DNA from 3 places in the Streptococcus fermentans genome. Region 2 is predicted to be linked to each of the others. Evidence: predicted binding sites of a transcription regulator. Region 2 holds the regulator's gene; each other region holds the start of a gene.
What was found. The regulator CtsR, encoded in region 2, represses protease genes until heat stress. The targets are predictions, from matches to a motif close to TTGGTCAAAAAAGGTCAAANA.
Positions count from the first base shown of each region.

Region 1: AB2B50_RS07040 (ATP-dependent Clp protease ATP-binding subunit) is a predicted target of CtsR. The motif match lies at 1,592-1,612, and genes of this name have one in related genera.
Region 3: AB2B50_RS07290 (ATP-dependent Clp protease ATP-binding subunit) is a predicted target of CtsR. The motif match lies at 1,693-1,713, and genes of this name have one in related genera.

Region 1 is NZ_JBFNFG010000006.1:115,118-118,407, forward strand. It holds gene pflB (formate C-acetyltransferase) at 1-1,249, shown strand, start outside; gene AB2B50_RS07040 (ATP-dependent Clp protease ATP-binding subunit) at 1,654-3,290, shown strand, end outside.
Region 2 is NZ_JBFNFG010000011.1:11,520-14,809, reverse strand. It holds gene AB2B50_RS08875 (ATP-dependent Clp protease ATP-binding subunit) at 1-1,556, opposite strand, end outside; gene AB2B50_RS08870 (CtsR family transcriptional regulator) at 1,563-2,021, opposite strand; gene AB2B50_RS08865 (ABC transporter ATP-binding protein) at 2,138-2,866, opposite strand; gene AB2B50_RS08860 (ABC transporter substrate-binding protein) at 2,866-3,290, opposite strand, start outside.
Region 3 is NZ_JBFNFG010000007.1:38,228-41,517, forward strand. It holds gene AB2B50_RS07290 (ATP-dependent Clp protease ATP-binding subunit) at 1-1,652, opposite strand, end outside; gene AB2B50_RS07295 (DUF1797 family protein) at 2,049-2,279, opposite strand; gene AB2B50_RS07300 (amino acid ABC transporter permease) at 2,476-3,165, shown strand; gene AB2B50_RS07305 (amino acid ABC transporter ATP-binding protein) at 3,158-3,290, shown strand, end outside.

The sequences.
Region 1 (3,290 bases), on a different contig from region 2:
TCTTGACAACATCGGTAACTCTCCAGAACCAAACTTGACAGTTCTTTGGACTGACAAATTACCATACAACTTCCGTCGCTACTGTATGCACATGAGCCACAAACATTCTTCAATCCAATACGAAGGTGTTACAACAATGGCTAAAGATGGATACGGTGAAATGAGCTGTATCTCATGTTGTGTGTCTCCACTTGACCCAGAAAACGAAGAACAACGTCACAACATCCAGTACTTCGGTGCTCGCGTTAACGTTCTTAAAGCTCTTCTTACTGGTTTGAACGGTGGTTACGACGATGTTCATAAAGACTACAAAGTATTTGACATCGACCCAATCCGTGACGAAGTTCTTGAATTTGAATCAGTTAAAGCTAACTTTGAAAAATCTCTTGACTGGTTGACTGACACTTACGTAGATGCTTTGAACATCATCCACTACATGACTGATAAGTACAACTACGAAGCTGTTCAAATGGCCTTCTTGCCAACTAAACAACGTGCTAACATGGGATTCGGTATCTGTGGTTTCGCAAACACTGTTGATACATTGTCAGCTATCAAGTACGCTACAGTTAAACCAATCCGTGACGAAAATGGCTACATCTACGATTACGAAACAATCGGTGAATACCCACGTTGGGGTGAAGATGACCCACGTTCAAACGAATTGGCAGAATGGTTGATCGAAGCTTACACAACTCGTCTACGTAGCCACAAACTTTACAAAGACGCAGAAGCTACTGTATCACTTTTGACAATCACATCTAACGTTGCTTACTCTAAACAAACTGGTAACTCTCCAGTCCACAAAGGTGTATACCTCAACGAAGATGGTTCTGTGAACTTGTCTAAACTTGAATTCTTCTCACCAGGTGCTAACCCATCTAACAAAGCTAAAGGTGGATGGTTGCAAAACTTGAACTCACTTGCTAGCCTTGACTTTGGTTATGCAGCTGATGGTATCTCATTGACAACTCAAGTATCACCTCGCGCTCTTGGTAAAACTCGTGACGAACAAGTTGATAACTTGGTAACAATCCTTGATGGTTACTTCGAAAACGGTGGACAACACGTTAACTTGAACGTTATGGACTTGAATGATGTTTATGAAAAGATCATGTCAGGTGAAGACGTAATCGTACGTATCTCAGGATACTGTGTAAATACTAAGTACCTCACTCCAGAACAAAAAACTGAATTGACACAACGTGTCTTCCACGAAGTTCTTTCAATGGATGATGCATTGAGCTAAGATTCATAAATAGTAAATCAAAAACCAGTCACTCTGACTGGTTTTTTTGTTATAAAAATTTTTTTTAAAAAATTAGTCAAATTTGGTCAAAGTTCTTGACTATTACTGACCAAAGTGATATACTAAGAACATAAGGATTAGGAAATCCTTAGAAAACCTTGATTTTAAGGTGATTGTTTATGTTATCTTAAGATCAAAGTATGGGTAAAACCTAGAAAAGAGGTACAACCTATGATGAACATTAGTATTTTTAGAAGTCCAATTACAAAACCTGTATTGGATAAAGAAAAACCTGAAATTATACGTAGAGTAGCAAATAGCTAGTCTAAATTTTTTAAAACAAAGGTCAGAGAAAGTCAAAACGGTTTGACTAAGTAAATTTGAAAACAAACGAGGTATGAAATATGAATAACAACTTTAATAACTTTAACAACATGGATGATTTATTTAACCAATTGATGGGCGGTATGCGTGGATATAGTTCTGAAAATCGTCGTTACTTGATTAACGGTCGCGAAGTAACACCTGAAGAGTTCGCTATTTACCGTCAAACAGGTCAACTTCCAAATGAAGGAAGTGACCAAGCACAGTATGTTCAAGGTAATGCTATGAAACAAGATGGTATTCTTGCAAAACTTGGACGTAACTTAACAGCTGAAGCTCGTGAAGGAAAGTTGGACCCAGTGATTGGACGTAATAAGGAAATTCAAGAAACATCTGAAATTCTTTCTCGTCGTACTAAGAACAACCCAGTCCTTGTAGGTGATGCTGGTGTCGGTAAAACAGCTGTAGTTGAAGGTTTGGCTCAAGCTATCGTGAATGGTGATGTTCCAGCAGCAATCAAGAATAAAGAAATTATCTCTATTGATATTTCAGGTCTTGAAGCTGGTACTCAATATCGTGGTAGCTTTGAAGAAAATATTCAAAATTTGGTAAACGAAGTCAAAGAAGCTGGAAATGTTATCCTCTTCTTCGATGAAATCCATCAAATCCTGGGTGCAGGTAGCACAGGTGATGGTCAAGGATCTAAAGGTCTTGCTGATATCTTGAAACCAGCTCTTTCACGTGGTGAATTGACAGTGATTGGTGCAACAACTCAAGACGAATACCGCAACACTATTTTGAAAAATGCTGCCCTTGCTCGTCGTTTCAATGAAGTGAAGGTCAATGCTCCATCTGCTGAAGATACCTTCAAGATTCTCCAAGGTATCCGTGATCTATATCAACAACACCATAATGTTATCTTGCCAGATGAAGTGCTGAAAGCTGCTGTTGATTACTCAGTACAATATATTCCTCAACGTAGCTTGCCAGATAAGGCTATTGACCTAGTCGATGTAACAGCTGCTCACTTGGCAGCACAACACCCAGTGACAGATGTACATGCTGTAGAGCATGAAATTGAAGAAGAAAAAGCTAAACAAGAAGCTGCAGCTGCTAAAGAGGATTATGAAGCGGCATTAAATGCAAAAATTCGTATTGAAGAACTTGAAAAGAAAATTGCCAACCATACAGAAGATCACAAGGTTACAGCGACTGTTAATGACGTAGCTGAGTCTGTAGAACGTATGACAGGTATTCCTGTTTCACAAATGGGTGCTACTGATATCGAACGTTTGAAAGATATGGGTCACCGTTTGCAAACTAAGGTTATCGGTCAAGATAAGGCTGTTGAAGCAGTAGCACGTGCCATTCGTCGTAACCGTGCAGGATTTGACGAAGGTAACCGTCCAATCGGTAGCTTCCTCTTTGTAGGTCCTACTGGTGTTGGGAAGACTGAGTTGGCTAAACAATTGGCTCTTGATATGTTCGGAACTAAGGATGCTATCATCCGTTTGGATATGTCAGAATACAGCGATCGTACAGCCGTATCTAAATTGATTGGTACAACAGCTGGTTATGTTGGTTACGACGACAACAACAATACTTTGACTGAACGTGTTCGTCGGAATCCATACTCAATCGTCCTTCTTGATGAAATTGAAAAGGCAGATCCTCAAGTGATTACTCTTCTTCTTCAAGTCTTGGATGATGGTCGTTT
Region 2 (3,290 bases):
TGTTCCTGTCCGATAACACGTTTATGCAGTTCAGCTTCAAGATTGAGATACTTCTTGGCATCTGTTTGAGTCAATTTTTGAACTGGAATACCTGACAAGCGACTCAAGGTGGTCAAAATGTCTGATTCTGTCACCAAATCTTTATAGACTGGAACTTCCTGCTCTTTTGCAATGAGTTGAGCAGCTTGCTTCCATTTACCATCCATCAAGGCCTTGTCAGCTGGAGATAAACCTGACTCATCTTGTTTAGCGTGTTTCGATTTATTTTGCACTGTTGCAGCTGCTTCGTCCAGTAGATCAATGGCTGAGTCTGGCAAGTGACGGCTAGTTAAATAACGATGAGCCATTTTGACAGCTGTTTCTACTGCATCATCTGTAATTTGAACATGGTGATGTTTCTCATAAGTTGCCTTCAAACCCTGCAAAATAGCCATACTATCTGCTAAACTTGGCTCCTCAATCATCACTTTTGCAAAGCGACGAGAAAGGGCTGCGTCTTTTTCGATGTGCTTTTGATACTCTTCCTGAGTGGTCGCACCGACAGTTCTCAGAGTTCCACGTGCCAAGGCAGGTTTCAAGATATTGGCTGCATCCAAGGTCGAATCAATCCCACTTCCTGACCCCATAATAGTATGAAGCTCATCGATAAATAGGATGACCTTTCCATCTTCCTCAATATCTTTGATGATATTGTTCATACGTTCTTCAAAGTCACCACGGAAACGAGTTCCCGCAACCACATTCATCAAATCAAGTTCTAAAACTCGCATCTTAGCCATTTCATCAGGTACATCCCCGTTGGCAATACGTTGCGCAAGACCAAGTGCTAGAGCTGTTTTACCGACACCTGCATCTCCAACTAGGACTGGATTATTTTTTGTCTTACGGCTCAAGATTTGAATCATACGAGAGATTTCTTGGTCGCGCCCGATGACTGGTTCCAATTTACCCGAACGAGCTTGCTCCGTAAGGTCATGCGTATAATCTTCCAAACCTCCACTTGGTGTCTGAGGCATACCCATCATATTAGCCATGGAATTTTGCTTATCCGCTACCGTACGATGACGCTGGCGAAGGGCCTTCAAATCTTCTCTAGTCCAACCAGCACGCGCTTCAAGACTTCGACGAAGTCCAGCAATCTTGACCTGATCCTTCTGATCTTCGTAAGAAAATCCCGCTTTTTCTAAAATGCGAGTAGCTAAGGCATTACCATCATGTAAGATAGCATAAAGAACATGCTCTGTTCCCAATACCTTGGCATGTACGACAGAAGCAACGTGCTCTGCTTCCAAGAACAATACCTTCAACCGGTGTGAAAAAGGCAGCTCCTGATAATGTTCCTTATCGCTATACTTTGTTTCAGTCAGCTCTACAGCAACTTCCTCCAGACGATCAATCTCATATGGAAATTCGTTTAAAGTCGCCCCAGCCACACTGTAACCATGATTGGCCATAGCAATCAATAGGTGCCATGACTCTAGGTATTCTGCCCCAAAATGACTGGCGACCAGAAAGGCACTTTCTATACATTCTCTCAATGCTTTTGAATATTTCATTTAGTTCTATTTTCCTTTTCTATCTACCTCTTGTAATAACTGACGGAGCATATTGGCACGGATAAGATTGGCATCATCGCCTAAAACTCGGTCTGTCGCCATTGCTAATAATAGATTCATCTCCTGACGAGTCACCAAATCCTGCTCAAACAAGAGTCTTAAAACATCTTCAAAGATAGCTAGGCTAACTTCTTCACCTACCGAATACAGTAAATCGCGGAGCATTTCATGGTGGTTTGAGAATTCAATCCGACCAATGCGAATATAACCGCCACCTCCCCGCTTACTTTCAACTAAATAACCTCTGCTTTCAGTAAATCGAGTCTTAATCACATAATTAATCTGGCTAGGCACGACTTGAAAGGTATCCGCTAATTGGCTTCGTTGCAATTCAACCATACCCGACTGCTCCAAAATCGCCTTGATATAGGCCTCTATATGGTCTGATGTATTTTTAAATCTCATAGAACGTCACCTCTTTCTTTGAACCTTGACCATCTTTGACTATTATACCGAATTTTTCGATTTTTTTAAAGAAAAAGGGGCTGGTAATGAACAATCCTCACCAACTCCCTGTCTTTCTAATTATTTAATCCCAATTTCGCTAAAATTTGGCGTTTATAAGCAATTTTTTGAACTTCCTTGTCTTCGGTTTCAGACCAGTCGAGTTTGACTTCAGAAACAATCTGCCCAGGCCTATTTTTCAAGATATAGATACGGTCACTAAGATTAAGGGCCTCCTCGATACTATGCGTAATGATGAGTGTCGTCAGGCCTAGCTGTTTATGAATCTCCAAATACCAGGCGTGGAGCTCCATCTTAGTCATCTCATCCAAGGCACTAAAGGCCTCATCTAGAAGAAAGAGCTTATGTCCAAAAAGATAGGTACGAAGTAAAGCAACACGCTGACGCATCCCACCACTAAGCTCATGAGGATACTTGTCCCGTATCGCCGTCAACTGAAAGGTAGCAAGGATTTCATCTGCTTTCGCAACAGCTTCTGCCTTATCCACTTTTTGAATCAAAAGGGGCAAAATGATATTGCCAAGTACCGTCTTGTGTTCCAAGAGCAGATCCTTTTGTAGCATATAGCTCACGCGCCCCTTGGGATTTTCCTCCCCATCAAGCACAATTCTACCTGACTGGACTTCCAAAATCCCTGCAATCAGGTTAAAGAGTGTGGTCTTTCCTACACCACTAGGGCCTAGGATAGAAACCACTTCACCTGAAGTCACTTGTAGATTAATATCCTCTAAAATCTTTTCATTATCGTAGGCATAGCTTACATGTTCTAGTCTAATTTCTGTCATTATTTTACAAATTCGTTAGTGAAACCTTTATCAGTCAAGTCTTCCTTGAGGATTCCATTTTCCTTATCCCATTTGTAGAAGGCATTCCAGCGGTCCGCATCAAATTGTCCCCATTTTTCCTTGTCGCTTGCATATTCTTTTGACAAGTATTTTTGAGATTCGATGACAAAATCACGCTTATCTTTGAGTTCTGGGGCATTCTTGATGAGGATATCTGCAGCTTCTTCTGGGTGCTCCATAGCGTATTGGTAACCTTTTTTAATAGCTTGAATGACTTTACGAGCTTCTTCCTTATTATCTTTCAAATAATCATTGTTTGCGATGATAACTGGTGAATAGTAGTCAAACTCTTTGACGTAGTCTTTCAAATACATAAAGTTGGCATCCACACCTTGAGATTTGGCAAGGAGTCCATCCCAACCGT
Region 3 (3,290 bases), on a different contig from region 2:
TTACGGCGGACTTTTTCAGTCAATTGACCTGCTTCATCATAACCTACGTATCCTGGAGGGGCACCAACGAGTTTAGCCACGCTGTGTTTTTCCATGTATTCACTCATGTCAAAGCGAATCATGCTGTCAGCAGAACCAAAGAGTTCGATAGCAAGCTGTTTAGAAAGTTCTGTTTTACCGACACCGGTAGGACCAACAAAAAGGAAGCTACCGATTGGACGGTTTGGAGTACCGAGTCCAACACGGTTACGACGGATAGCCTTAGCGATCTTATCAACTGCATCATCTTGACCAATAACATGAGCCTTGAGGTCATCTGCTAGGTTGATCAGTTGAGATTGTTCTTTTTCTTTCAAATCACCAACTGGAATATTAGTCTTTTGTTCGATGATGTGTTCAATCGTCTTTTCGCTGATGATTGGGGTATCCTGATCCGTTACCTTTGTTTTTTGCATTTCCTTGTATTTGGCAATCTGGTCACGGAAGTAGGCTGCTTTTTCAAAATCTTCATCGCGGGTTGCTTGTGCCTTGAGATTCTCTGCTTCGATTAAGCGTTGGTCAATGATCTTAGGATCTACAAAATTCAAGGTTAAGTTCATTTTTGAACCAGCTTCATCTAGAAGGTCAATGGCCTTGTCTGGCAAGAAACGATCTTGGATGTAGCGGTTAGAAAGGGTAGCGGCCGCTTCGATAGCCCCGTCAGTATAGTGAACATGATGGTAATCTTCGTATTTCTTTTGGATACCTTTCAGGATAATGATGGTTTCTTCAACAGTTGGTTCATCAACTTTGACAGGTTGCATACGACGTTCAAGGGCAGCATCTTTTTCGATGATGCGATATTCATTGAGGGTAGTAGCACCAACTAGTTGGAGTTCGCCACGAGCAAGAGCTGGTTTTAGGATATTTCCTGCATCCATATTCCCTTCTCCAGCAGAACCAGCACCGACAATTTCATGAATTTCGTCAATGAAGAGAATAACATCCTCGCGCTCACGAATTTCTTCCATGAGTTTTTGCATGCGTTCTTCAAACTGACCTCGGATACCTGTTCCTTGAACAAGGCTAACGACATCTAAGCGGATGACTTCTTTGCCTTGAAGCTTATGGGGAACATCACCGTCAACAATTTTCTGAGCTAAACCTTCGACAACAGCTGTCTTACCAACACCGGGCTCGCCGATGAGGACAGGGTTGTTTTTTGTTCTGCGGTTGAGGATTTCAATGACACGGATTATCTCTTCGTCACGGCCAATTACAGGGTCAATATTTCCGCGACGGGCAATCTCAGTAACATTGATACCATATTCATCCAAGAGTCCTTTTTCCTGGATTGGTGGTGGGGTTTGGGCAGGACCACGATTTTGGGAACCATAGCCACCATTTCCACCGTATCCACCCCCTGACTGAGTTGGGGGGATATTGTTGTTATTAGAAGAAGGTCTAAAGTTGTTGAGATCGTTAAAGAAGTCTCCAAAGGGATCAAAATCACGGTTGTTTAAATCTGTAATGCCCTTGAATAAGCTATTGTTAGGATCTGTTTTGATAATTTTGTAGCAATTTTGACAAAGGTCGATTTGCTTTTGTTGTCCATTGAGATTGGTATAAAGATGAATCGTTGAGTCATTGATTTTACAGTTTTGACAGAGCATACCGCCACCTCATTTCTTTCTTAGTCTTGACTAAATTTAAAAGGTCAAAAATAGTCAAACAAGTATATAATTTAATTATATCATGATTATTGGGCAATTCAAGTAAAAAGATTGGATACTAGCACTATAAATAGAAGAGCGCTAATCGTGAGAAAATCTTGATATCAAGAAAAAAATCCTATTTGTCATACAAAAAGGATTCTCGTTGGTGAAAGGCGGTGGGACAGAAATCGATAGACAAAGTCTCGATTTCGTAGTCCCAGCCCCGCGAAGATGATTAGGAGTTTTGGGAGTCTAAAAGACGAACGAAAAGTCCAATCAGCTACCGCGTCAAAGTTTGATTGCTAATAAAAAGTGAGGTCGGGATCTTTTTTCCCAACCTCTGTATATCTATTATTAGTATAGAAGTTCGTAAATTTCCATCGCAATCAAGTCGATGCTGTCAAAAGTATATGTTTCACGAGCTTCAACATCACGAAGTGTAAAGATTGGGCCATTTTCTTCATCATGGTTAAAAGCAACTTCAGCTACAACAACTCCCTCGCGCTCAAAGTTACGTTTTAAGTTACCACCATCTTTTGTCATTGCTTCTAGGCGGTTGATGATTCTAACCAAATGTGATTCCATTTTGATTCTCCTCCATTTCTTATCGTTACTATTTTACCATAAAGAGTATCCACTTGACTAGAAAAAACTAAGATTTCTCGCTATTTCTGTTTTCTTTGAAATTTTATTGAAAATAAAAGGAAAAAGATTGCATTTTTATTCAAAATATGTTATACTCATACAAGTTTTAAGTTAGAAATTAGAAAGTAGTGGATTTATGAATTTTTCTTTTTTACCTAAATATCTGCCATATTTTAATTATGGTGCTCTCGTAACGGTCTTGATTTCTGTTTTGGTTGTCTTTTTGGGAACAATTTTAGGGATAGTCTTGGCCTTTGCTCAACGTTCTAAAATGAAGCCCTTAGCTTGGCTTGCCAATGTTTATATTTGGATTTTCCGTGGAACACCTATGATGGTACAGATCATGATTGCTTTTGCTCTTATGCACATCAATGCTCCGACAATTCAGATTGGAGTTTTGGGAGTTGATTTTTCACGTTTGATTCCAGGGATTATCATTATCTCTATGAATAGTGGTGCCTATGTATCAGAAACAGTTCGTGCTGGTATCAATGCAGTACCTAAAGGGCAATTAGAGGCGGCTTACTCTCTAGGGATTCGTCCTAAAAATGCTATGCGCTATGTCATCTTGCCACAGGCTATCAAGAATATCTTGCCAGCCTTGGGGAATGAGTTTATTACCATTATCAAGGATAGTTCACTCTTGTCAGCAATCGGTGTCATGGAATTGTGGAATGGAGCTACTACGGTGTCAACAACCACCTACCTACCTTTAACTCCACTCTTATTTGCGGCCTTTTACTACTTGATTATGACCTCTATCTTGACACTAGCCTTGAAAGCTTTTGAAAATCGTATGGGACAAGGAGAGAAAAATAATGACTGAAACGCTTATAAAAATTGAAAATCTTCATAAAAACTTTGGGAAAAATGAAGTTTTAAAAGGAATTGATCTGGAGATTAAAAAGGGAGAAGTTGTGGTGATTATCGGACCGTCAGGTAGCGGGAAGT